Regions from separate parts of the Kosakonia sp. YIM B13571 genome, predicted to be linked through region 1. Evidence: predicted binding sites of a transcription regulator. Region 1 holds the regulator's gene; each other region holds the start of a gene.
The links. The regulator Fur, encoded in region 1, represses iron uptake genes when iron is present. The targets are predictions, from matches to a motif close to ATAATAATGAGAACNACTATCAA.
Positions count from the first base shown of each region.

Region 2: a site for Fur is predicted at 2,239-2,261, ahead of exbB (tol-pal system-associated acyl-CoA thioesterase). Genes of this name have one in related genera too.
Region 3: a site for Fur is predicted at 2,716-2,738, ahead of ACFX4O_RS17370 (Nramp family divalent metal transporter). Genes of this name have one in related genera too.

Region 1 covers NZ_JBHZPL010000001.1:512,650-517,711, forward strand. Annotated here, with positions in the region: gene seqA (replication initiation negative regulator SeqA) at 1-292, opposite strand, end outside; gene ybfF (esterase) at 475-1,248, shown strand; gene ybfE (LexA regulated protein) at 1,381-1,662, shown strand; gene fldA (flavodoxin FldA) at 1,826-2,356, shown strand; gene fur (ferric iron uptake transcriptional regulator) at 2,648-3,094, shown strand; gene ACFX4O_RS02480 (beta-N-acetylhexosaminidase) at 3,210-5,062, opposite strand, start outside.
Region 2 covers NZ_JBHZPL010000006.1:25,219-30,280, reverse strand. Annotated here, with positions in the region: gene ACFX4O_RS15535 (SDR family oxidoreductase) at 70-966, shown strand; gene exbD (TonB system transport protein ExbD) at 1,014-1,439, opposite strand; gene exbB (tol-pal system-associated acyl-CoA thioesterase) at 1,446-2,177, opposite strand; gene metC (cystathionine beta-lyase) at 2,430-3,617, shown strand; gene ACFX4O_RS15515 (DedA family protein) at 3,735-4,394, shown strand; gene ACFX4O_RS15510 (AraC family transcriptional regulator) at 4,430-5,062, opposite strand, start outside.
Region 3 covers NZ_JBHZPL010000008.1:1,676-6,737, reverse strand. Annotated here, with positions in the region: gene mgrA (L-glyceraldehyde 3-phosphate reductase) at 1-959, shown strand, start outside; gene ACFX4O_RS17375 (DUF2502 domain-containing protein) at 1,083-1,397, shown strand; gene ACFX4O_RS17370 (Nramp family divalent metal transporter) at 1,438-2,676, opposite strand; gene ACFX4O_RS17365 (NupC/NupG family nucleoside CNT transporter) at 3,030-4,217, shown strand; gene ACFX4O_RS17360 (EAL domain-containing protein) at 4,257-5,062, opposite strand, start outside.

The DNA.
Region 1 (5,062 bases):
GCACCAGCAGGAAACGATTCACCGCCTTTTTCTGCTCGGCGTATTCATCAGACAGAAGCAGCTCGCGCACGGCGCGGACTTTGTCTTTGGCGGTGTTTGTCGGTTTAACACTTTCAACAGTGCTGACAATACGCGTCTCTTTTACCGGCGCAGGGGAAGCGGCAGGCTGTGATTGTGGTACGGCGGAAAATTTTAACATGCGCCGTAAAATGTCGGATGCGCTCTCGCCAATGTGCTTCGTGTGGCTGGCAATATAACTGTAGAGCTCATCATCAACTTCGATCGTTTTCATCTTAATCCAGTGCGATATCTTATCTGAATACAAGTGTTGGGATTATAAAGTGAAATCTCAACAGCGGATAGCGTCAAACCAGGATGGCGGCAAAACTAAGAGTAATTCTTAACCTTGCGGCCGGGCGGCAGAATGTTCAACATAATAACCTAACCCGAATGAGTGAAAAAAAGAACTTTGCCATGAAATTGAATACGTGCGCGCAAACTGCGCAACATCCGCACAACAATTCTCCGATCGTCCTTGTTCACGGTCTTTTTGGCAGTCTCGATAACCTTGGTGTGCTCGCCCGCGAGCTGGTTCAGGATCATGACGTGTTGCAAGTGGATATGCGTAACCACGGGCTTTCACCGCGCGCCGCAGAAATGAACTACCCGGCAATGGCGCAGGATCTGTTGGATACGCTGGACGCTCATCAGCTCGACAAAGCGACCTTTATTGGCCACTCCATGGGCGGTAAAGCCGTGATGGCATTAACAGCACTTGCCCCGGAGCGGATTGATCAACTGGTAGCGATTGATATCGCGCCAGTGGATTACCAGGTGCGCCGCCATGACGAAATTTTTGCCGCCATCAACGCGGTGAGCGATGCAGGGGCATCCACTCGCCAGCAAGCCGCCACATTAATGCGCGCACATATAAATGAAGAAGGCGTCATTCAATTCCTGCTGAAATCGTTTGTTGATGGCGAGTGGCGTTTCAACGTGCCGGTGTTGTGGGATCAATACCCGCATATTGTCGGCTGGGAAACGGTTCCTGCATGGCATAAACCGGCCCTGTTCGTTCGTGGTGGGAACTCTCCTTATGTCACCGAAGCGTACCGTGACGCGTTGCTGGCGCAGTTCCCGCAGGCACGGGCGCATGTAATTGCCGGTTCCGGCCACTGGGTACATGCCGAGAAACCCGACGCGGTTATGCGTGCCATCCGCCGCTATCTCGCTGAAAAGACGAATTGATTAAAAAGGCGGCGACCGGTCGTTTCAACGCGCCCGGTCGTTGGCGTGTCCGTTGTGCTGATGTATGATGGCGCGCTATTCAGCCCGGGCGTGCCGCCCGATTGCTTGTTTTTCCCGTAGTATGCTTAGACCATGGCTAAAGAACAAACGGACCGTACGACACTAGATCTGTTCGCGAATGAGCGTCGCCCGGGACGGCCGAAGACAAACCCGCTCTCGCGTGATGAACAGTTGCGCATCAACAAACGCAATCAGCTAAAACGCGATAAAGTTCGTGGGCTTAAGCGTGTCGAACTAAAACTCAATGTGGAAGCCGTCGATGCGTTAAACGAGCTGGCAGAAGCGCGTGATATGAGCCGCAGCGAGCTTATCGAAGAGATGCTGTTGGCACAGTTGAAGGCATTGCGCGGCTAGCGAATCCTCCGAAACCTCGTCGAAATAACACTTTCATGTGTCATACAGTGCAGTCCGACGCGATAGCAGTTTCCGCGCGCTTCCCTGTTCTGCTATGATTGCCCTTATCTGTGGGCGTAGCGCCACCACCATACTCATTAAGTTTCAAGAGGTTATTTTACTCATGGCAATTACAGGCATTTTCTTTGGCAGCGACACCGGTAACACCGAAAACATCGCGAAAATGATTCAGAGTCAGCTAGGTAAAGACGTTGCCGACGTCCATGACATTGCCAAGAGCAGCAAAGAAGATATCGAAGGGTATGACATTCTGTTGCTCGGCATTCCTACCTGGTACTATGGTGAAGCGCAGTGCGACTGGGATGACTTTTTCCCGACGCTGGAAGAGATCGACTTTAACGGTAAATTAGTGGCACTGTTCGGCTGTGGCGACCAGGAGGATTACGCGGAGTATTTCTGCGATGCGCTGGGTACCATTCGCGATATCATCGAACCGCGCGGCGCAACCATCGTCGGTCACTGGCCAACTGCGGGCTACCATTTTGAAGCCTCTAAAGGTCTCGCGGACGACGATCATTTTGTTGGCCTTGCGATTGACGAAGACCGTCAACCAGAGCTGACATCAGAGCGCGTACAGAAATGGGTAAAACAGGTGCGCGAAGAGCTGCATCTGGACGATATCATTAACGCCTGATTTTTTATGGCGTAATCTGTGGGTTACGCCGTATTAATAGATAAAAGCAATGGAAATAATTGCTACAAATTTTTAACTTTTTTCTCCATCGCTGTACAATAAGCCCTGCTAAACTGGGTGCCGTCGTAAAGGACTTTGCTGGCGACACCACGTTTTATAAGCTTACTTTACTTGAGGGCTTGCAGTTTTCATCCAGCCATGGCAGTTCTATAATGAGACGCATTACCCCAGGTGCATTCCTTATAACTTCCGCTAAGGAAGTGAATCGTATAGCAACAGGACAGATTCCGCATGACTGACAACAATACCGCATTAAAGAAGGCCGGCCTGAAAGTCACGCTTCCTCGGTTAAAAATCCTTGAAGTGCTTCAGGAACCGGATAACCATCATGTCAGTGCGGAAGATTTATACAAACGACTGATCGACATGGGCGAAGAGATCGGGCTGGCAACAGTTTACCGTGTACTGAACCAGTTTGACGACGCCGGGATTGTGACCCGTCATAACTTCGAAGGCGGCAAGTCCGTTTTTGAACTGACTCAGCAGCATCACCACGATCACCTAATCTGCCTCGATTGCGGCAAAGTGATTGAATTCAGTGATGACTCCATTGAAGCGCGTCAGCGTGAAATCGCCGCGAAACACGGCATTCGTCTGACTAACCACAGTCTTTACCTTTACGGTCACTGCGCCGAAGGCGACTGCCGCGAAGATGAACACGCGCACGACGCGAAATAACTGCTTTGAAACCCAAAAAGCCAGCCTGACGGTTGGCTTTTTTTTGCCTGCAATACCGGCACTGAAAGAAAAAACCCGGCAAGCTCGCGCCCCCGGGTTTAATCACTGCCTCAAATTACGCTTTTACGCTGTCGACACGACTAAAGCGTTTGCCGTCCGGGCTGGCAGTGCGCACCTGCACTTCCCCACTTACTTGCGGACGCGCTTTATCATCATAGCGCTGCCAGTGTTTGCCGCCGTCGGTTGAGAACTCAACCACCATGCCAGGGAAGCTGGTATTGGCTTCCAGTTTTCCACCCACCACACGCGCTCCTGGAACCGGTAAGCGGTAATGAACACCAGCCTTATCCAGTTTCGCCAGTTCGCGATGACCTAACAGGTTCGCAAAGCGTTGCCAGTCTCGCTCCAGCGCTTTCACATCCACCAGATGTGTCTCGCCGCCTTTATACTCACGTCCGGCTTTGTAATCCTGCTCCCAGCCCGCGCGGTGCCATGCGCGTTCAGCCACCGAAACCATTCGCGGATAGATCATGTACTCCATCTGATTATCGGTGCGCACCACTTCGCTCCACAACTGCGCGGAAAGGCCATACGCGCCCGGCCACAATTTGTCAGATTTCGCGCTAAACGGATTGCCATCACGATCAAGTGAGGTTTCCGCGTTCTGCGGCATGTTGTCCGGGGCAAAGCTGAAAATCTTACGTTCATCGCTAAAACGCGTGCCCCAGTAGTAGCCGCTTTCCGCCGGGTTTACTTCATTCGGGAAATCGAGATACACATAATCGGGGTTAGAGACCACAACGCGGAAGCCTTTGTTCGCCCAGTCATTCACCGAGTCAAAACCACCCCAGTAGAGCGTATCCCAGAAGTTAACATTGACATGATCGGTGGCAAACACTGATGCATCTTTGGCATCTTTCAAACCATCCTGCCACGCCTGCATTGTGCCGATACCGTGCGCTTTCACCAGCTTGCTGACTTCCACGCCGAAATAACTGGAGAGATGTTCAACATCGGCAACTTTGCCCTCTTTGATCATCGCCTGGCAGGCTTGCGATTTTGCCCACGGCTTATCCTGATTGCTCTGATCGATAATGCCTTTGCCCGCCTCCGGTTTTTTCTGATCCGTATAACCAGCGCCAAGATAGATGTTTTTCGCTTCGTCACCGCCAAAATGCCAGGTATTCAGCGGCAACCCGGCTTCTTTATGCATCTGTTGGATTTCGCCAATCACTTTGTCCACAAAGTTACGCGACGAATCAAGGCACGGATTGAGATAGCCGGTACGGTTATAGAACTGCACACCAGTGGTGTTCGAGGTATCAGTGGGATCCAGCAGGCGATATTGCTGCGCCTCTTTCTCTTTGCCCGCTTTCATCAGGCGCTCGTAACGCGCTTCCATTGAGATCACGGCGGCACGCGCATGAGCTGGCATATCGATTTCCGGGATCACTTCAATCTGTCGCGCTTTGGCATATTTGAGGATTTCGATGTAATCCGCACGGCTAAAGTGACCGCTGCCGTTGTTGTTGCTGTCCGGCCCGGAGCCCAGTTGTGGCAACAGGCACGTTTTCTCACTCAAATCATGACAACGCTTACTGCCGATATCGGTCAGTTCTGGCAGGCCGGGGATCTCAATGCGCCAGCCTTCATCATCCGTAAGATGGAAATGGAATTTGTTGAGTTTGTACGCCGACATCTGATCCAACAGGCGCAGCACCGCCGCTTTACTGTGGAAGTTGCGACCGACATCCAGCTGAATGCCGCGATAATCAAAACGCGGCGCATCTTTCGCCTCAAGCGCGGCAATCTTCATCTCGCCTGTGGCTGGAATGAGCGACAGCAGCGATTGCAGACCGTAGAACACGCCCGCCGGATCGTAGCCGGTCACCACGGTTTCTTTCGCGCCAATGTGTAGCAGGTAAGCCCCGGAAACCGCTTGTTCACCGGTAAAAACATTGCTGGCGA
Region 2 (5,062 bases), on a different contig from region 1:
GAATTAGCCTGCATTTTCAGCTCAGGCTTCTACCCTTAAGTACTCAACAACCGATATGGAGGGTACGTAATGGCGAATAACCAGACGAAAATTCAGGATCCCACCACGCAGTACTACACTGGCGACTACCCGAAACAGCGGCAACCAACGCCAGGCGTACAGTCGAAGATGGACCCGATTCCCGACTGCGGCGAAAACAGTTATGTCGGTAGTGGGCGGCTGCAAGATCGCAAAGCGCTGGTGACCGGCGGCGATTCCGGCATTGGCCGCGCGGCGGCTATTGCCTATGCACGCGAAGGGGCGGATGTCGCCATCAACTATTTACCTGCAGAAGAGGAAGACGCCCGGCAGGTGAAAGCACAAATCGAAGCCGCCGGACGCAAAGCGGTGTTAATTCCTGGCGATCTGACCGATGAGTCTTTTGCCCGCTCGTTGCCGCACAAGGCAAAAGAGCTGCTCGGTGGGCTGGATATTCTGGCACTGGTGGCAGGTAAGCAGACCGCCGTGGAAGAGATTGCCAACCTGACGACAGAGCAATTTACTCAAACCTACACCGTCAACGTTTTTGCGCTGTTCTGGATAACTCAGGAAGCCGTGCCGCTGCTGCCACCGGGCGGGAGCATCATCACCACATCGTCTATTCAGGCGTATCAACCCAGCACACATCTGCTGGACTACGCATCGACCAAAGCGGCAATCCTCAATTACAGCCGAGGGCTTGCGAAGCAGGTCGCGGAAAAAGGGATCCGCGTAAATATCGTCGCACCTGGGCCAATCTGGACAGCGCTGCAAATTGCCGGGGGTCAGCCGCAGGAGAAACTGCCACAGTTTGGCCAGCAAACGCCAATGAAACGTGCCGGGCAGCCTGCGGAACTGGCACCGATTTATGTCTATCTGGCGAGCCAGGAATCCAGCTACGTCACCGCCGAAGTGCATGGCGTGACGGGCGGCGAACACCTTGGATAACAGGCATAAAAAAGCTGGCATTCGCCAGCTTTTTTATTGATTTCGTATTACTTCGCTTTCGTGACTTCTTCACCTACCAGGCCGATCTTCAGATATCCTGCCTGGTGCAACGTGTCCATCACCTTCATCAGCGTTTCGTAATCCACGGTCTTATCCGCGCGAAAGAAGATGGTGGTGTCTTTTTTACCTTCGGTTAGCGTATTTAGCGCGTTAACCATCGTTTCATCAGTAACCTGATCGTTACCAATAAACATGGTGTTATCTGCTTTTACCGACAGGTAAACCGGCTTTTCCGGGCGCGGTTGCGGCTGGCTGGTCGATGCCGGCAGGTTGACTTTCACATCGACCGTGGCAAGCGGCGCGGCCACCATAAAGATAATCAGCAGCACTAACATCACGTCGATAAACGGCGTGACGTTGATTTCGTGCATTTCGCCGTTATCGTCCAGGTTTTCATTAAGACGCATTGCCATGACGAATCAACCTACTCGTAATTTTTGCGCGGTACGAACTGGCTGGGCGTTGCTGGCGGCCAGATCCAGATCGCGGCTTTGCAGCAGCAGAACTTGCGCGGCGATATCACCGAGAGTCGCTTTATAGCTGCCGATCATACGGGCAAAGAGGTTATAAATCACCACCGCCGGGATAGCAGCAACCAGACCGATAGCTGTTGCCAGTAGCGCTTCCGCGATGCCCGGCGCAACAACCGCGAGGTTGGTGGTTTGCGTCTGCGCAATACCGATGAAGCTGTTCATGATGCCCCAAACGGTACCAAACAGACCAATAAACGGAGAGATCGCGCCAATCGTTGCCAGATAACCATTCCCACGCCCCATATGGCGGCCGGTGGCGGCAACGCGGCGTTCCAGACGAAAACCGGTGCGCTCTTTAATACCTTCGTTATCTTCACTACCTGCGGATAACTCCAGTTCGTTCTGGGCTTCGTTGATTAACCGTGTGCTCAGGCTTCGGGCGTGGAAAGCGGAAGCAATTTCACTCGCCTGATCCAAAGAGCGGGCTTCAGCCAACTGCTGCTGCTCACGCTTGAGGCGGCGCTTGTGTGAAATCATCTCAACGCTTTTGCTGAAGAAAAGCGCCCACGTGACGACAGACGCCAGAATCAGGCCGATCATCACCACCTTCACAACGATGTCGGCATGTTGATACATGCCCCACACGGATAGATCCGTCTGCATCAAATTATTACCCACTGTGTATCTCCGAGACGCAAATCACAAAATCTGTGCGTCATCATATCAAAAAGTCGTCGAATTGATAGTCGTTCTCATTAGTATTTGCATGGTGCCTGAATTAAAAGCCATTTTCTTTGCGCTTACGCAGTAAACAAACCCCATTGAACATTTTCTGGAAAAATTACGCCCCCCCGATGTAACACTGCGAGGCATCCGTCGACAATCATGGTAGTCTGGACATCCAGACGTATAAAAACAGGTTGAGCGAGAATGACAGCAAAGCATCTTGATACTGCTCTGGTTAACGCAGGGCGCAGCAAAAAATACACGCAAGGGTCGGTGAACAGCGTTATCCAACGTGCCTCTTCACTGGTATTCGAGACCGTTGAAGCAAAAAAACACGCGACGCGTAACCGCGCCAATGGCGAACTGTTTTACGGTCGTCGTGGCACGCTCACGCATTTTTCGCTGCAAGACGCGATGTGCGAACTGGAAGGCGGCGCGGGCTGCGCGCTTTTCCCCTGCGGCGCGGCGGCGGTGGCAAACACCATTCTGGCGTTTGTTGAACAAGGCGATCATGTGTTGATGACTAACACCGCCTATGAACCCAGCCAGGATTTCAGCACAAAAATTCTCGCCAAGCTGGGCGTCACCACCAGTTGGTTCGACCCGATGATCGGTTCCAGCATCGTGCGGTTGATTCAGCCCAACACCAAAGTGGTGTTCCTGGAATCTCCCGGCTCAATCACCATGGAAGTCCACGACGTTCCGGCTATTGTGCAGGCGGTGCGAAGCGTCGCACCAGAGGCCATTATCATGATCGATAATACCTGGGCGGCGGGCGTTCTGTTTAAGGCGCTGGAATTCGATATTGATATCTCAATTCAGGCGGCGACCAAATACCTGATTGGCCACTCCGATGGCATGATCGGTACGGCGGTTTCCAACGAACGTTGTTGGGAACAACTGCGCGAAAATGCTTATTTAATGGGGCAAATGGTAGATGCCGACACGGCTTATATGACCAGCCGTGGGCTGCGCACACTGGGTGTGCGACTGCGCCAGCACCACGAAAGCAGCCTGAAAATTGCCGAATGGCTGGCGGCACATCCACAGGTTTCGCGCGTGAATCACCCGGCGCTGCCCGGCAGCAAAGGTCACGAGTTCTGGCAGCGGGATTTTACCGGCAGCAGCGGCTTGTTCTCGTTTGTGCTGAATAAGCGCCTGAATAATGAAGAACTGGCGAATTACCTCGATCACTTCTCGCTGTTCAGCATGGCGTATTCGTGGGGCGGTTATGAATCGTTGATTCTTGCCAACCAGCCGGAACAACTGGCGGCGATTCGCCCGGACGGTGAAGTGGATTTCACCGGCACATTAATCCGAGTACACATTGGTTTAGAAAATGTTGACGATCTGATTGAGGATTTAGTGGCAGGCTTCCAGCGCATCGTGTAAACCAAGTTTACGGGCGTAAGTATTCAGAAAATTCTCCATTTCTTGCGCCCCCGATCAAGGTGTTTCAGGCGAACTGGAGTACAATGGCCTCCTCTACGCGGTTCCACGGGAAAGTCCATGGCTGTTATTCAAGATATTATTGCTGCGCTCTGGCATCACGACTTTGCTGCGCTGGCAAATCCACATGTTGTGGGTGTTGTTTATTTAGTAATGTTTGCCACTCTCTTTTTAGAAAACGGCCTACTTCCTGCTTCGTTTTTACCCGGTGACAGCTTGCTGCTGCTGGCCGGCGCGCTGATCGCGCGCGGCTGCATGGATTTCGTAGCTACCTTAGCTATCCTCACTTCCGCCGCCAGCCTCGGTTGCTGGCTGAGCTATATCCAGGGCAAGTGGCTTGGTAATACGCGCGTGGTGAAAAGCTGGCTATCGCAGTTGCCGGTAAAATATCACGAGCGGGCAACCTATATGTTTGACCGTCACGGCCTGCTGGCGCTGCTGGCGGGGCGTTTCCTGGCCTTCATCCGCACCCTGCTGCCGACGATGGCTGGCATCTCCGGCCTCTCTAACCGCCGTTTCCAGTTATTTAACTGGCTGAGCGGGCTGCTGTGGGTCGGCGCGGTGACCTCGCTGGGCTACGCCATCAGCATGATCCCATTTGTGAAACGCCATGAAGATCAGGTGATGACTTTCCTGATGCTGCTGCCGGTATTCCTGCTGATTGTTGGTCTGGTTGGTGCGGTCACGGTCGTGCTGAAGAAAAAGTACTGCAGCGCATAATGCGTTCCCCTCTTCGCCATGAAGAGGGGGAAGTTTCACATTCCCTGCATCATGCGAATTCTCGCCACATCTTCCCCCGGCGTCAGGCCAAAGTAGCGTTTAAACTCACGGCTGAATTGTGACGGGCTTTCATAGCCAACGCGCATGGCCGCCGCCCCGGCTTTCATACCATCGTGCACCATTAACATGCGCGCTTTGTGCAGACGATAGGTTTTCAGATATTGCAGCGGCGACGTGCTGGTCACCGATTTAAAGTTATGGTGAAACGCCGAGACGCTCATGTTGGCTTCCGCCGCCAGTTGGTCAACGCTGAGGTTTTCCGTGTACTGACTTTCAATGTGTTTTAGCACGCGGCTTATCAGGCTGAAGTGCGTCTGGCGGCTGACTAACGCCAGCAGCGCACCGCCGCGCGGCCCGGTTAGCACGTGGTAGAGCATTTCGCGGATAATCTGTTTGCCGAGAATACGCGCATCCAGCGGGCGCTCCATCACGTCCAGCAGACGCTCAGCGGCGCAGAGGATCTCTTCCGATAACACCGCCGAGTTAATGCCGCTTGCCGCCACATCCGGGCGAAAATATTCATCTTCGCCGATATCCATCAGTAGCTCCTGCAATTGCAGAATATCGACATTCAAACGGATCCCCGCCAGCGGCACGTCCGGCGTGGC
Region 3 (5,062 bases), on a different contig from region 1:
GCTATCACCGCTGTGGTGACAGTGGATTAAAACTTCCGGCAATTTCACTCGGGTTGTGGCACAACTTCGGTGATACGACCCTGCTGGAAAACAGCCGCCAGTTGTTGCGGCATGCTTTTGATCTCGGGATTACCCATTTTGATCTGGCCAATAACTACGGGCCGCCGCCAGGCTCCGCAGAGCGCAATTTTGGCCGGATTTTGCAGGAGGATTTCCTGCCCTACCGCGATGAATTAATTATCTCCAGTAAAGCCGGTTATACCATGTGGGACGGCCCTTACGGCGACTGGGGCTCACGTAAGTATCTGATTGCCAGCCTCGACCAGAGCTTGCGCCGCATGGGTCTGGAGTATGTTGATATCTTCTATCACCATCGCCCGGATCCCGAGACGCCGTTGAAGGAAACCATGCGCGCATTGGACCATATTGTGCGCCAGGGCAAAGCCCTGTACGTCGGGCTGTCCAACTACCCGGCGGCGCAGGCGCGCGAAGCTATCGATATTCTTAATGACCTCGGAACGCCGTGTCTTATCCACCAGCCGAAATACTCAATGTTTGAGCGCTGGGTCGAAGCCGAGTTGCTTGATGTGTTGCAGGAAAAAGGCGTCGGCAGTATTGCGTTTTCACCGCTGGCAGGCGGGCAACTGACCGACCGTTATCTGCACGGCATTCCGCCCGATTCCCGCGCCGCCAGCGGCAGCCGTTTTCTCAACCCGGATCAGATCACTGAAGAAAAACTGGCGACCGTTCGCGCCTTGAATACGCTGGCGGAACGGCGCGGACAGAAGCTGTCACAAATGGCGCTGGCTTGGGTGCTGCGCAACGATCGTGTCACGTCGGTGCTGATCGGTGCCAGTAAAATAAGCCAACTTGACGACGCGGTCGGCATGCTGGCAAACCGCGACTTTACCGCCACCGAAAGCGATGAGATTGACGCCATTCTCAGTGGTGCAAAATAACAGCAAATTTAGCAAAAAATGCTGCCATTCATGATTTAGGAGTTCCGCCAATAATACGGGGTTTGGCCGCCCCGTAATATTGTTGTAACAGGCCGTTTCGGCCCGATCGTGAAGGAGAAGAGTATGTTCAGGTCACTGATTCTGGCAGCTGTGTTAATGGCTTCTGCGCCGCTGGTCGCAAATGCTGGCGAAATCACCCTGGTGCCATCTGTGAAATTACAAATTGGCGATCGCGATAATTACGGTAACTACTGGGACGGTGGCCGCTGGCGCGACCGTGACTACTGGGGCCGCAACTATGAGTGGCGCGGCAATCGTTGGTACAGACATGACCGCGGCTGGCATCGCGGCTGGGACAAACACGACGCGTATGAGCGCGGCTACCGTGAAGGCTGGCGCGACCGCGACGATCATCGTGGCCGTGGACACCACCACTAAATCCAAAAAGGAGCGCAAGCGCTCCTTTTTCTTATGCTATTTACAGGCCCACCGCACTGCCGATTAACAACCAGCCATTTAAACTGACCACCAGCACCACAATCACCCAGCCGACCCGTTTAATTAATGTTGTGTTAACTAACTCGCCCATTAATTTGCGGTTGCTGGTGAATATCAGCAGCGGCACCAGCGCCAGCGCGATACCGAAACTGAGCAGTACCTGGCTCATTACCAGGATCTTTGTCGGATCCAGCCCCAGCCAGATAACAATAAACGACGGCATCATGGTGATGGTACGCCGCACCCACAGGGGAATATGAAAACGCACAAATCCCTGCATCACCACCTGCCCAGCTAGCGTCCCCACAACCGTTGAAGAAAGCCCCGCCGCCACCAGGCTAAGACCAAAGATGGTCGCTGCCGCATGGCTTAATAACGGCTCCAGCGTCAGGTACGCCTGGTCGAGATCGGCAACACCGGTATGACCGTTAAAATGGAACGCCGCTGCCGCTGTCGCCATCATCGCCAGGTTCACAAACCCAGCGATAGTCATTGCAATACCGACATCCCATTTTGTAGCGGAGTAACGCTCGCGCTGCGTGCCCTGATGCAGATGCTGTGTCAGAGACGAGTGCAGATAAATGACGTGCGGCATAATGGTTGCGCCCAGTACGCCAGCCGCGAGAAACACCGCTTCGCTACTCGGCAAACTCGGGATCACAATACCTTCGGCCAGCTGAGCCAGTTTCGGCTGAGAAAAAACCAGCTCAACAATATAAGCAGCCGCGACAAACAGCAGCAGGCCACCTATTACCTTCTCCAGCGGTTTTTGCCCCCGCCGTTGTAACATCAAAATCAAGAACGTCGCCACGCCAGTGAGCACCGCACCTTGCAGTAACGAAACGCCGAGGATGAGCTTAAATCCGATGGCGGCACCGATAAATTCGGCCAGATCGGTTGCCATGGCGATGATTTCCGCCTGTACCCAGTAGAACCACACGAGCGGGCGCGGATAGTGATCGCGGATCTGCTCTGCGAGGTTCTTCCCGGTGGCAATCCCCAGTTTGGCGGAAAGCAGCTGGATCAACATCGCCATGATATTGGCCCAGACCACCACCCACAGCAGTTGATAGCCAAAACTGGCACCCGCCTGAATATTGGTGGCGAAGTTGCCCGGGTCGATATAACCAATAGCAGCAATAAACGCCGGTCCCATTAAGGCAAACCGTAGCTTGCGCGCTGCACGCCCATTACTATTCTCAACGCGACTACTGTTCATTTATTGCCCCTAGATATAGCCTTTGCTATGTTTCATGCTACCAAAATGAGAATGATTATCAAGATCATTAAAATGGATTAACCTGATTTCTCTGATAGCCAGAAACGATAGAAGGGTCGGATGTCAAGGATGGTGACGGCGACAACAGCTTTTGCCGCCGCGTTATGTTAAGAGTCTAGCAGCATGACGCAACTTTTCACGCTTTTACTTAACATAACAGAAATGTATGTTGGATCACTAATTTTGAGTCTGGTCACAGGTCATTAATATAGTGTGTGTTTGATCTCGTTTTCTTTTGTCTTGTTACATAGAATGTGCACGAAATTCCTACCCGTCTCATATTTGGAGCAAATATGTCCCGCGTTTTGCACTTTGTCCTGGCGCTTGCTGTTGTGGCGCTGCTTGCCCTGCTCGTAAGCAGCGATCGCAAGAAGATCCGCATTCGTTTTGTTATTCAACTGCTGGTGATTGAAGTTTTACTGGCTTGGTTCTTCCTGAACTCTGATGTCGGCCTCGGCTTCGTTAAAGGCTTCTCAGAGATGTTCGAAAAGCTGCTCGGTTTCGCCAACGAAGGTACCAACTTCGTCTTCGGTAAAATGAATGATGAAGGTCTGGCGTTCTTCTTCCTGAAAGTGCTGTGCCCGATTGTCTTTATTTCCGCTCTGATTGGTATTCTGCAACACATTCGTGTGCTGCCGATCATTATCCGCGCCATCGGTACGGTGCTGTCCAAAGTGAATGGCATGGGCAAACTGGAGTCGTTTAACGCCGTCAGTTCCCTGATTCTGGGGCAATCTGAAAACTTCATTGCCTATAAAGACATCCTCGGCAAAATGTCCCGCAACCGTATGTACACCATGGCAGCGACAGCAATGTCGACTGTTTCGATGTCCATCGTCGGCGCGTACATGACCATGCTCCAGCCGAAATATGTTGTTGCGGCACTGGTGCTGAACATGTTCAGTACCTTTATTGTGCTGTCGATTCTCAACCCGTACCGCGTGGATGAGAGCGAAGAAAACCTGCAAATGGCGAAGCTGCACGAAGGCCAGAGCTTCTTCGAAATGCTGGGTGAATACATTCTGGCGGGCTTCAAAGTTGCCATTATCGTTGCGGCAATGCTGATTGGTTTTATTGCTCTGATTTCTGGCCTGAACGCGCTGTTTGCCGCCGTGCTGGGCATCTCCTTCCAGGGGATTCTGGGCTATATTTTCTACCCGATTGCCTGGGTGCTGGGCGTGCCGGCTCACGAAGCGCTGCAGGTTGCCAGTATCATGGCGACCAAACTGGTTTCTAACGAATTTGTGGCGATGATGGATCTGCAGAAAATCGCGGCGAACCTCTCTCCGCGTTCAGAAGGCATCCTGTCCGTGTTCCTCGTGTCCTTCGCGAACTTCTCGTCTATCGGCATTATCGCTGGTGCAATCAAAGGCCTGAATGAAGAACAAGGTAACGTGGTTTCCCGTTTCGGTCTGAAACTGGTGTATGGCTCCACGCTGGTGAGCGTGCTGTCTGCGGCTATCGCTGCGCTGGTTATCTGATTGTCATAGTCTAAAAAACCGGGGATTTCCCCGGTTTTTTTATTCGGCTTTTGCCAGCGGCTGCGGTTTACCCAGCAAATACCCCTGCAAGTAATCGACGCCAGCATTCAGCAACACTTCGCGCTGCGCTTCATTCTCCACATACTCCGCAACAACAGTCAGCGATTTGGCCTTCGCCAGTTCGCATATCGCTTTGACGATCATCGCGTCCTGCTTGTCCTGCAAAATATCCCGGACAAAACAGCCGTCGATTTTGATGATATCCGCCTGGAGCCCTTTCAAACGTTCAAAGTTGGCATAGCCAGTACCAAAATCATCAATCGCGATTTTGAAGCCCGCCTTTCGCAACTGCTTAATATTATGGATACTGATTTCCGAATTGGAGAAAGCCTGCTCTTCCGTTATCTCGATGATCACCTGCTGCGGCAATACCGCATAGCGTGCAAAAAGTGCCAGAAACTGCGAGGCAAACTCTTTTTGCATCAGGGTGAGTGGCATTAAATTCACCGAAAAACGCGCCGAATCGCCAGGCTGCGGGTGCGCCTGCATCCACTGAAGCAGGCACTCTATAACCTGCATATCAAACCGTGCGCCAAGATTGAACTGGGCAATAACGGGAATAAAAAGATCTGGCGTAATAAATTCTCCATCAACCACCAGCCGTGAGAGGACTTCCTGGTAACCGCGCCCCTCGGCATTCACAATCGGCTGTCCATAGAGGACAATGCCATTTTCATTGAGCGCACGTTTCACCTTGTTCAGCTGTAACACGCGCTCCGTGGTCTGATCGGTAACCACTTGCAGGCTGTTTGTCAGCGCCAGTACCTGGTGCTCCGCACTTGCCT